Regions from separate parts of the Mesorhizobium sp. WSM4983 genome, predicted to be linked through region 3. Evidence: predicted binding sites of a transcription regulator. Region 3 holds the regulator's gene; each other region holds the start of a gene.
What was found. Region 3 encodes PhoB, which activates phosphate uptake and scavenging genes when phosphate is short. Its sites were predicted from a motif close to TGTCATNNANCTGTCAT; they were not measured.

Region 1 (3,273 bases), on a different contig from region 3:
GTGGATCGACGAGAACCTGCACGATTATTTCCGGCACACCGGCCCGAGCCTGTCCCCATTCAACGCATGGACGCTGCTGAAAGGCCTCGAGACGCTCCCGCTGCGCGTGCGCCACCAGACCGAAAGCGCCGGCAAGATCGCGGACTTCCTGGCTGGCCGGCCGGAGATCGCCCGCGTCATCTATCCGGGCCGGGCCGACCATCCCCAGGCGGATATCGTCAGGAAGCAGATGTCGGGCGGCTCGACGCTGATCTGCCTCTACGTCAAGGGCGGCAAGCAGGCGGCCTTCGCCTTGCAGAACGCGCTCGACATCGTGCTGATCTCGAACAACCTCGGCGACGCAAAGAGCCTGATCACGCATCCGGCGACGACGACGCACAAAAACCTCACTGACGAGGCCCGCGCCGAGCTCGGCATCGGACCAGGCACGCTCAGGCTCTCCGTCGGGCTGGAGGATACCGACGACCTGCTCGCCGACATCGAACAGGCGCTGAAGGCGGCGAAGGAATGAACCGCCACGGCGGCAAAGAGGGCGCTTGAGCCGCAGCCGGCTCAAGCAATCTCTTCGAGTTCAGTCATCCCGCTGTTGCGGATGGTCATTGCGTTGCCACGCCATTCGACGGCCCCGCCAAGCCAGCCGCGCGCCCAGATGGCGGGAAGCATCGCGTCGCGCACGATCATCGCGGTGACGCTGCGCGGCGACAGATGCCAGCCCTTGGACCAGGCGAGCATGCATTCGGGCACATAGGCGATCGCCAGCACGCAGAGCGCGGTCGTGGGCAGGCTGACACCGGCGCTTGCCGCCGCGATCAGCGCCAGAAGCAGTGGCGCGACCACACCGGTCAGGATTTCGGGCGCGAAGAACAATGGGAAGGTGACGCGGCGCAGCCGCGCCCAGCGCGCCTGGCGCGACCAGATTTCGGCGAGCGTGCGCTGGCCGAGCGGCTGCTCGAAGGGCGCGGCCACGAGATTGACCCGAAGGCCAAGGCTGTTGACCAGCTTGGTCGCCGCCGCGTCCTCGGCGATTTCGGCGGCCAAAGCCTGGATGCCGCCATTTGCATCCAGCATCGGCTTGTTCCACAGCATGCTCTTGCCCTGGGCGAAGCCAAGGCCGAGCGCTTCGCCGGCATATTGCCAGCGCGCCTGCAGCGTGTTGAGGAAGACGCATTCGACTTCGGCCCAGAAACCGTCCGGCCGCGAGCCGATCGGCGTCGAGCAGACGAGGCCGGTGTCCGGTCCCCAGGCCGCCATCAGATGCTGGACATAGCCCTTGGGCATCAGCACGTTGGAATCGGCGAGGATCACCCAGTCGTGCCGCGCCGCCTGCCAGCCCTTGATGCAGTTGTTGAGCTTGGGATTGGCGCTGATCCTGTCATCGCCGACGAGGAGCCGCGCCGGAACATTCGGAAATCGCGCGATGGCGGCGTTGATCAGCTTGACCACGGGATCTTCGGCGTGCGCGACGCAGAAGATCATTTCGTAGCGCGGCCAATCGAGCGAGAAGGCGCGGTCGAGCGTCTCCTGCGTGAACGGCTCCACGCCGCGCGACGGCACGACGATCGAGACAGGCGGCTGTTTGCTGGAAGGCGGAGGAATGACCCGCCTGGGCTTCAGCCGCGACGATGCGAGCAGGATGCTGGCAAGGTTGGAAAAAAGAAGGGCCGAGGAAGCAAAGGCGGCTGCGAGGGTCAGTTCCATCGAGATCTGGTCACTCCGGAAAGGCCGCCCGCGGCCGTTTCATCACTCGACAAAGCGCCCGAGTCGCCCGCACGGTTTGTGCACACCAACATTGTCATGTGTCACTTAAATGACATTGTTTGTCGGCACTTGCGGTGGAAAAGCCGGCAGGCTGGCGACGCTGCGGAGGTAGAACCGCGAAGCGCGCTAAAATGTTCCCTGCGGCACCGGAGTGGCTCATGTATCGCGCCGTGACGCGCAACATCGAAGTGCAGGTCAGGCCGTTCTATCTGGAGGACCGTTCCGATCCGTCCGAGAACCGTTATGTATGGGGCTACCAGGTGACGATCGACAACCGGTCGGACGAGTTCGTGCAGCTTCTGTCGCGCTACTGGCACATCACCGACGGGCGTGGCCGAGTCGAAGAGGTGCGCGGCGAGGGCGTGGTCGGCGACCAGCCGGAGCTCAACCCCGGCGACAGCTATCAGTACACGTCGGGATGCCCGCTCTCGACGCCATCCGGCATCATGGTCGGCCACTACACGATGCGCAACGGTCGCGGCGAAACGTTCGATATCGCCATTCCGGCTTTCTCGCTCGATATGCCGGGAACGAAAAGGACGGTGAATTAAAGAACTCGAGTTCCCCGCCTCCGCAAAGCGGGGGCGAGGAACCGGAGCTTTCTCACTCCGCCGCAAACTCCGCCGGATCGAAGTCGTACTGCGTCGAGCAGAACTCGCAAGCGACATGGATGCCGCCGTCCTCGGTCGAGTCCCTGATCTCCTCGGCCGAAAAGCCTTCGAGAATGCCTCGGATTTTGTCGCGCGAGCAGGAGCACTGATCGGCGACCGGCACACCGCGGAGGACGCGCACGCCGTGCTCGTGGAACAGCCGGTAGAGCAGCCGCTCGGCGCCCACCGTCGGATCGATGAGCTCGGTCGGCTCGATGGTGCCGAGCAGCGCCAAGAGTTCCCGCCAGGAATTGTCGGCCGGTTCGTGCGTCACGTCTCGTGGATCGCCATCCCCGCCCGAAATGTCGGGCACGCGCATGCGTTCGGGCGCCTGCGGCAGGAACTGCGCCAGGATACCGCCGGCGCGCCATTGCTCGCGGGCCCCGCCCGGGCCCGGGGTCACCAGCTTCGCAACCGACATCCTCAGATCGGTCGGGATCTGCTCCGACTGGCGGAAATAGGTGCGCGCGGCTTCTTCCAGCGATGTGCCGTCGAGTTGGACGATGCCCTGATAGCGCTGCGTGTGCGCGCCTTGATCGATGGTCAGGGCCAGGACGCCGGTGCCGAGCAGCTTCTCCTGCGAGATCTCGCCCGAGGCAATCAGTGCCTGCAGCCGGTCGGCGTCGAAGCGCGCATAGGCGCGCAACGAATGCGGCGTGGTGAAGTCTGCCACCAGCATGTCGACCGGTCCGTCGGTGCGGGTCTGCAGGATGAACTTGCCCTCGAATTTCAGCGACGTGCCGAGCAGCACGGTGAGCACGCAGGCCTCCGCCAGCAGGCGCGCGACCGGCTCGGGATAATCGTGACGGCTGAGAATGGCGTCGAGCATCGGCCCGAGCTGCACGGTGCGGCCGCGCACATCCAG
Region 2 (3,273 bases), on a different contig from region 3:
GACCGAGCCGGAACTCGATTCCTTCATGCATCATTCCGGCGAGGGCATCCCGCTGCTGCTCGATGCCGGCCACCTCGCCTTCGCCGGCGGCGATGTGTTGCGCGCCATCGACAACCACCACAAGCGCATCAACCACGTCCATGTGAAGGACGTGCGCATGAACGTGATCGACGGGCTCGACCGCACGAAACAGTCCTTCCTCGATGCCGTCGCGCTCGGCGCCTTCACCGTGCCCGGCGACGGCTCGCTCGATTTCGGCGCGATCGTCCAGCGCTTCGCCGACTACGGCTATGAAGGCTGGTTCGTGGTCGAGGCCGAGCAGGATCCGAAAAAGAACCCGCCGCTGAGGATGGCTGAGGTCGGCCATAAGGAGCTGATGCGGGTGATGACGGCCGCCGGCTATACGGTCGAGACGCAGGGCTTCCCGGCCTAAACGAGTGGATTCGTCCGGCCGCTCGGTCTATCTGATGCGTTTGGACAAGTCCCGGATTGGCGCGATGAAAGACTATGAGCACCCCTTCTTCCGACCGCTGTGGCGGCGCATTGCCGTCGTCGCCGTCTGCCTAATCTGGTCGGTGATCGAATTCGCCTCCGGCACGCCGTTCTGGGGGGTAATCGCGCTCGGCTTCGCCGGTTACGCGGTGTGGCAGTTCTTCTACCTCTACAAGCCGGCCGAGGAGCCCAAGCCTCCGGCCGAGCCGAAGGAATGACCCAGGAGACAAAAATGTCGAAACTGCTCGTCAAGGCCGACAAGGGCCACGGCCACGTCGCCCACGTCACCCCGCAAAGCGCGGGCTGGACTTACGTGGGTTTCGATCTCCACCGCTTGCGGCCGGGCGAGACGGCCGCCGGCAAGACGGGCGAGCGCGAGGTCTGCCTGGTGTTCGTCACCGGCAAGGGCCAGGCTGCGGCCGGCGGCAAGGATCTCGGCCTGCTCGGTGAGCGCATGTCGCCCTTCGAGGGCAAACCCTGGTCGGTCTATGTGCCGCAAGGCTCCGACTGGTCGGTGACCGCCGACACCGAACTGGAGCTTGCGGTCTGCTCGGCGCCCGGTCTTGGCGGCGGCCTGCCCGCCCGCGTCATTGCGCCCGACGATCTCGGTCAGGAAGTGCGCGGCAAGGGCACCAATACCCGTTACGTCACCAACATCCTGCCCGAGGGCAAGCCGGCCGACTCGCTGCTGGTGGTCGAGGTCATCACGCCCGGCGGCCATACCTCCAGCTATCCGCCGCACAAACACGACCAGGACAATCTGCCGGCCGAGTCCTATCTCGAGGAGACCTATTACCACCGCCTCAACCCGCCGCAGGGTTTCGCCTTCCAGCGCGTCTACACCGACGCCGACAGGAATGGAGTGCGCGATCTGGACGAGGCGATGGCGATCGAGGACGGCGATGTCGTGCTGGTGCCGAAGGGCTACCACCCGTGTGCGGCCTGCCACGGCTACGATCTCTATTATCTCAACGTCATGGCCGGCCCGAAGCGGACATGGAAATTCCACAACGCCGCCGAGCATGAGTGGCTGATGAAGGCGTGAGATTTTTCATAGCGCTCAACCTGTTGGTCCAGTTCGGGAAAATCGTCGGCTAAGGACCGCCGGAGCCTGGGTTGCCTTCGAAAACCCATGAAAGCTTCGTCAATCCGTCATGGAAACCACCTATGGCAGCGGGTCTGACGAGGATTTTCGATGCGCTATGCCATTTACTTTACCCCGAGGCAGGATGAGCCGCTGGCGCGGATCGCCGCCAACTGGCTGGGGCGCGACCCGTTCGGCGCGCCGACGCGGCCGGTCGAGGGTGTGGGTGACCTGTCGGCGGCGGAAGTTGCCTTCCACACCGCCTCGGCACGGCGCTATGGCTTCCACGCGACGCTGAAGGCGCCGTTCCGGCTGGCGCCGAGCGAAACGGAAGCCTCGCTGCGGGCGGCGCTCGACGATTTCGCCGAGGCCACGCCACCAGTCGTCATCCCGCGTCTGGTCGTCGGCCAGATCGACGGCTTTTTCGCGCTGGTGCCGGAAAGTCCTTTCAAGCCGCTCAACAGTTTCGCCGGCGAGGTCGTGCGCGCTTTCGACCGCTTCCGCGCGCCGCTGACCGAGGCCGAGATCGAGCGCCGCAGCCCAGACTCGCTGAAGCCGGATGAGTTTCGCAACCTCTGCCAGTGGGGTTATCCCTACGTCTTCGAGACGTTCCGCTTCCACATGACGCTCTCCGGACGGGTCGGGCCACAGGAAAGCCCGCGCCTTCGCGCTGCAATCGACAGCCTGTTCGCGGATGTGCTGCCGCGTCCGGTGCCGGTGGATGCGCTGACGCTGTTCGTCGAAACCGAACCGGGCGCGCCATTCATGGTGCTCTCGCACCACGTGCTTGGACGCGGCCCGGCCAGAAAAACCGCCTGATGTCCGCCCGCCTCAGATAGGACTGCTGAAATGACCGCCGAGACCGTTTTGAACAATGCCCGCATCGTGCTGCCCGACGAGATCGTCGCGGGCTCGCTGCTGCTGCGCGATGGACTGATCGCCGCGATCGAGCCGGGTGCGGCCCGCACCGGCGAGGACATGGGCGGCGACTACATCATCCCGGGCCTCGTCGAGCTGCACACCGATCACCTCGAAGGCCATTACGCGCCGCGTCCGAAAGTGCGCTGGAACCCGATCGCCGCCGTGCTCGCCCATGATGCGCAGGTGGCGACCGCCGGCATCACCACGGTGCTCGACGCCCTGCGTGTCGGCATGGACGAGGATGCCGACCTGAAGTCCGACGACGTGCGCAAGCTCGCCGACGCGATCGAGGACAGCATGCGCCAGGATCGGCTCAGGGCCGACCACTTCATCCATCTGCGCTGCGAGGTCTCGGCGCCGGACTGCCTCGAGGCCTTCGCCAATTTTGAGACCGACGACAGGTTGAAGCTCGCCTCGCTGATGGACCATGCGCCGGGCCAGCGCCAGTTCGTCGATCTCGAGACCTACGCCTATTACTACCAGCGCAAGCTGAAGCTCACCGACCGCGACTTCCAGAAATTCTGCGCGAAGCGTATGGCCGAATCGGCCAAGAATTCCGGGCCGAACCGCGTCTTCATTTCCGCCGCCTGCCGCGAGCGCGGCATCGTGCTTGCCAGCCACGACGATGCGACGGCCGGCCATGTCGACGAGGCGGTGGAGCAAGGCGTGCGCGTTGCCGAATTCCCGACCACCGAGGAGGCGGCGAGGGCCTCGAAGGCGGCAGGCCTCGGCGTGCTGATGGGCGCGCCCAACGTCATGCGCGGCTCCTCGCATTC
Region 3 (3,273 bases):
AGCTGATCGACGAGCTGCAGGCCGACTACACGATCGTGATCGTCACCCACAACATGCAGCAGGCGGCGCGCGTGTCGCGGCAGACGGCGTTCATGTATCTCGGCGAGCTGATCGAATTCGACCGGACCGAGAAGATCTTCACCTCGCCCCGCGAGAAGCGCACGCAGGACTACATCACCGGCCGCTTCGGCTGAGTTCATACGAGGACATAACCATGGCCCATACGGTCGCTTCCTTCGACGAGGATCTGAGGCAGATCAGCCAGCTTATCCGCGACATGGGCGATCTTGCCGGCTCGATGGTCGGCGCGTCGACCAAGGCTCTGCTGAATTCCGACAACGCGCTGGCGCAGCGCGTGGTCTCCGACGATGCCATCATGGACGCGCGCCAACGCGAGCTCGACGATCGCGCCATCACGCTGATTGCCAAACGCCAGCCGATGGCCGACGACCTGCGCAGCGTCGTTGGCGCCATCCGCATGGCCGGCGATCTCGAGCGCATTGGCGACCTTGCCAAGAACATCGCTAAGCGCGTCGGCTCGGTCGGCGTCAGCGCCGCGCCGCGCGACCTTTCGCACTCCATCGATTCGATGGCGCAGCTGGTGCTGATCCAGGTGCAGGGCGTGATCGAGGAATACGCGGCCGGCGACGCCACGGCGCTCGCCAAGCTCCGCAACGACGACGAGCGCATCGACGTCAAATACACCGCCGTCTTCCGCGAGCTCCTGACCTACATGATGGAGGATCCGCGCAACATCACGGCTTGCACGCATCTGTTGTTCTGCGCCAAGAATCTGGAGCGCATCGGCGACCACGTCACCAACATCGCCGAGAACGCCTACTATGTGCTGACCGGCACGCAATTGCCCGCGAATCGTCCTAAGCAGGACGAGACGACGATGTCGGCGCCGGCGGCCTGACAGCGAAGGTGCCTGCTATATGATCGCGCCACGCATCATGGTGGTGGAGGACGAGGAACCGCTGGGGGTGCTGCTCCGCTACAACCTCGAATCCGAGGGCTATCAGGTCGAGGTGGTGACCCGCGGCGACGAGGCCGAGATCCGCCTGCAGGAGAATGTACCCGACCTTCTGGTGCTCGACTGGATGGTGCCGGCGGTGTCCGGCATCGAGCTTTGCCGGCGCCTCAGGATGCGGCCCGAGACCGAACGCCTGCCGATCATCATGCTGACCGCGCGCGGCGAGGAAAGCGACAGGGTGCGCGGCCTCTCGACCGGCGCCGACGACTATCTGGTCAAGCCGTTCTCGACGCCGGAATTCATGGCCAGGGTCAAGGCGCTGCTGCGCCGCGCCAAGCCGGAGGTGCTGTCCAGCGTGCTCAAGGTCGGCGACATCGTGCTCGATCGCGAATCGCATCGCGTCTACCGCAAGAAGAGCGAGATCCGGCTCGGCCCGACCGAGTTCAGGCTGCTGGAATTCATGATGCGGCATCCCGGCCGGGTGTTCTCGCGCAGCCAGCTGCTCGACAATGTATGGGGCGAGACGATCTATATCGACGAGCGCACCGTGGACGTGCATGTCGGACGCCTGCGCAAGGCGGTCAACAACGGCCGGATGCCGGACGTCATACGTACCATCCGTGGGGCGGGCTACGCGATCAGGGAAGATTAGATCCAGGGCACCGAAGGTCTGACGGGTTCTATCTGCGCTGGCGGGTTATCGAGACGCTGGTGCTTCGCCGTCCACGGGCGGAGCACGAAGCGTCGCGACGCGCGCAGACCCGACGATCCACGCGACTTCCACGCGCCGCGGCGGTGCAGAAATTCTGCTCCGCTCATCCGACGATTGAGGTAATGGCATGGATTCCAGGGTCTCCGCGACGGAGCTTCGCTCCTGCTCCGCCCTGGAATGACGAAGCTGCGGGGCCTTCGCTAATCTCCGGCGTCTGCAGGACGCACAGAAGACAACGATCGCTATCGAAGCTGCTCAGGCCACGTTCTTGCCCGCTCTTGCCTGCACGCCCGGGGCGAAAATCTCCTGGTCGACGAAGGTCAGCGCGCGCACGGCGCAGCCTTCGCGGATCAGCGGCAATTCGTTCGGCTCGGTATCGAAGGAGATCGAATTTGAATGCTGGCCGCCGGCGGTCTGGGCGATCGCCTCGCGCAGCGCCGGCTCGATCAGGTCGAAGGCGGCGGCGCTGACGCCGACCATGGCGACCGGCGCCGGGTCGATCAGCGCGAACAGGCTGCCGAGGCCGAAGCCCAGCGCCTCCCCGGCCCGGCGATAGGCCTCGCGCTCCGGGCCATCTGTCTCGCGCGCCTTGGCGGCGAGCGCCCGCATGTCGGCGTCGCCGACATCGATCGGCTCGGCGTCCTCGCTCATCTTCATGGCGCTGCGCCAGATGGCGTAGTTGCCGGCATAGGCCTCGACGCAGCCGCGGCGTCCGCAACGGCAAAGCGCGCCGCTCGGACGATGGATCATGTGGCCGAACTCGCCGCCGGACGAATGTGTGCCGGTGAACAGCTCGCCCTTCAGCACCAGGCCCATGCCGATGCCGTGCGAGAGCAGAATGGCGATGAAATTGTCGCGATAGCGGTGGGGATCGCGCCACTGCAGCGCCACAGCCATCATGTTGCAGTCGTTTTCCATGGTGGCCGGAATGCCGAATTCCTTTTCCAGGATGTCGGCGAAGGGAATGTCGGTCAGCGGCGTGATCGGCGACCATAGCATGGCGCGGGCATGGGAATCGGTGATGCCCTGGATGCCCATGGCGATGCGGGCGACGCTGCCGACGTCGAGGTCCGGATCGTCCAGCCGGCGCCGCACGATCGCCAAGCATTCGCCGATCAGCTCGTTGCGCGGTATGGTGAGCGTATCGAGGCGGCGCTGCTCCTCGGCGATGACCTGACCCGCATAATCAATAACGGCGACCGAGAGGAAATTGAGCGACAGCACCACCGTTACCACCGCCGCCGCCTCCGGCTTGAGCGCGAGGCCCACCTGTGGCCGGCCGCGCTTCAGAGACGCGGTCTCGCTCGGCTTGCTCTCGGCCAAGACGCCTTCCTGGATCAGGTCGGAAGAGATCGCCGAAATGGTCGAATGGCTGAGCCCGGTGGTCGCGGCGATTTCCGTGCGCGACGGCTGGCCGGCCCGGCGCACGGCCGAGAGCACCATGGCGCGGTTGCGCCGGCGCAGATCGTCGTGGCGGATTCCGACCGACATTTTTGTCTCCTCCCAGTCAGCGCGGCCTCTCGATCATGCACAGGACTCGGCGACGCGCCAGATCGGTTCAGTCCCGCACGCCGGCACCCGAACC

Region 1: P9254_RS20255 (ceramide glucosyltransferase) is a predicted target of PhoB. The motif match lies at 1,797-1,813, and genes of this name have one in related genera.
Region 2: P9254_RS12450 (DUF1045 domain-containing protein) is a predicted target of PhoB. The motif match lies at 1,632-1,648, and genes of this name have one in related genera.

The regions. Positions count from the first base shown of each region.
Region 1 is NZ_JARTVM010000007.1:225,010-228,282, reverse strand. Features, by position in the region: gene P9254_RS20260 (O-succinylhomoserine sulfhydrylase) at 1-511, shown strand, start outside; gene P9254_RS20255 (ceramide glucosyltransferase) at 553-1,698, opposite strand; gene apaG (Co2+/Mg2+ efflux protein ApaG) at 1,917-2,309, shown strand; gene P9254_RS20245 (Hsp33 family molecular chaperone) at 2,362-3,273, opposite strand, start outside.
Region 2 is NZ_JARTVM010000003.1:328,120-331,392, reverse strand. Features, by position in the region: gene iolE (myo-inosose-2 dehydratase) at 1-433, shown strand, start outside; gene P9254_RS12460 (hypothetical protein) at 498-710, shown strand; gene iolB (5-deoxy-glucuronate isomerase) at 725-1,537, shown strand; gene P9254_RS12450 (DUF1045 domain-containing protein) at 1,688-2,395, shown strand; gene P9254_RS12445 (alpha-D-ribose 1-methylphosphonate 5-triphosphate diphosphatase) at 2,426-3,273, shown strand, end outside.
Region 3 is NZ_JARTVM010000002.1:528,451-531,723, reverse strand. Features, by position in the region: gene pstB (phosphate ABC transporter ATP-binding protein PstB) at 1-194, shown strand, start outside; gene phoU (phosphate signaling complex protein PhoU) at 215-919, shown strand; gene phoB (phosphate regulon transcriptional regulator PhoB) at 939-1,628, shown strand; gene P9254_RS09815 (ROK family transcriptional regulator) at 1,944-3,179, opposite strand.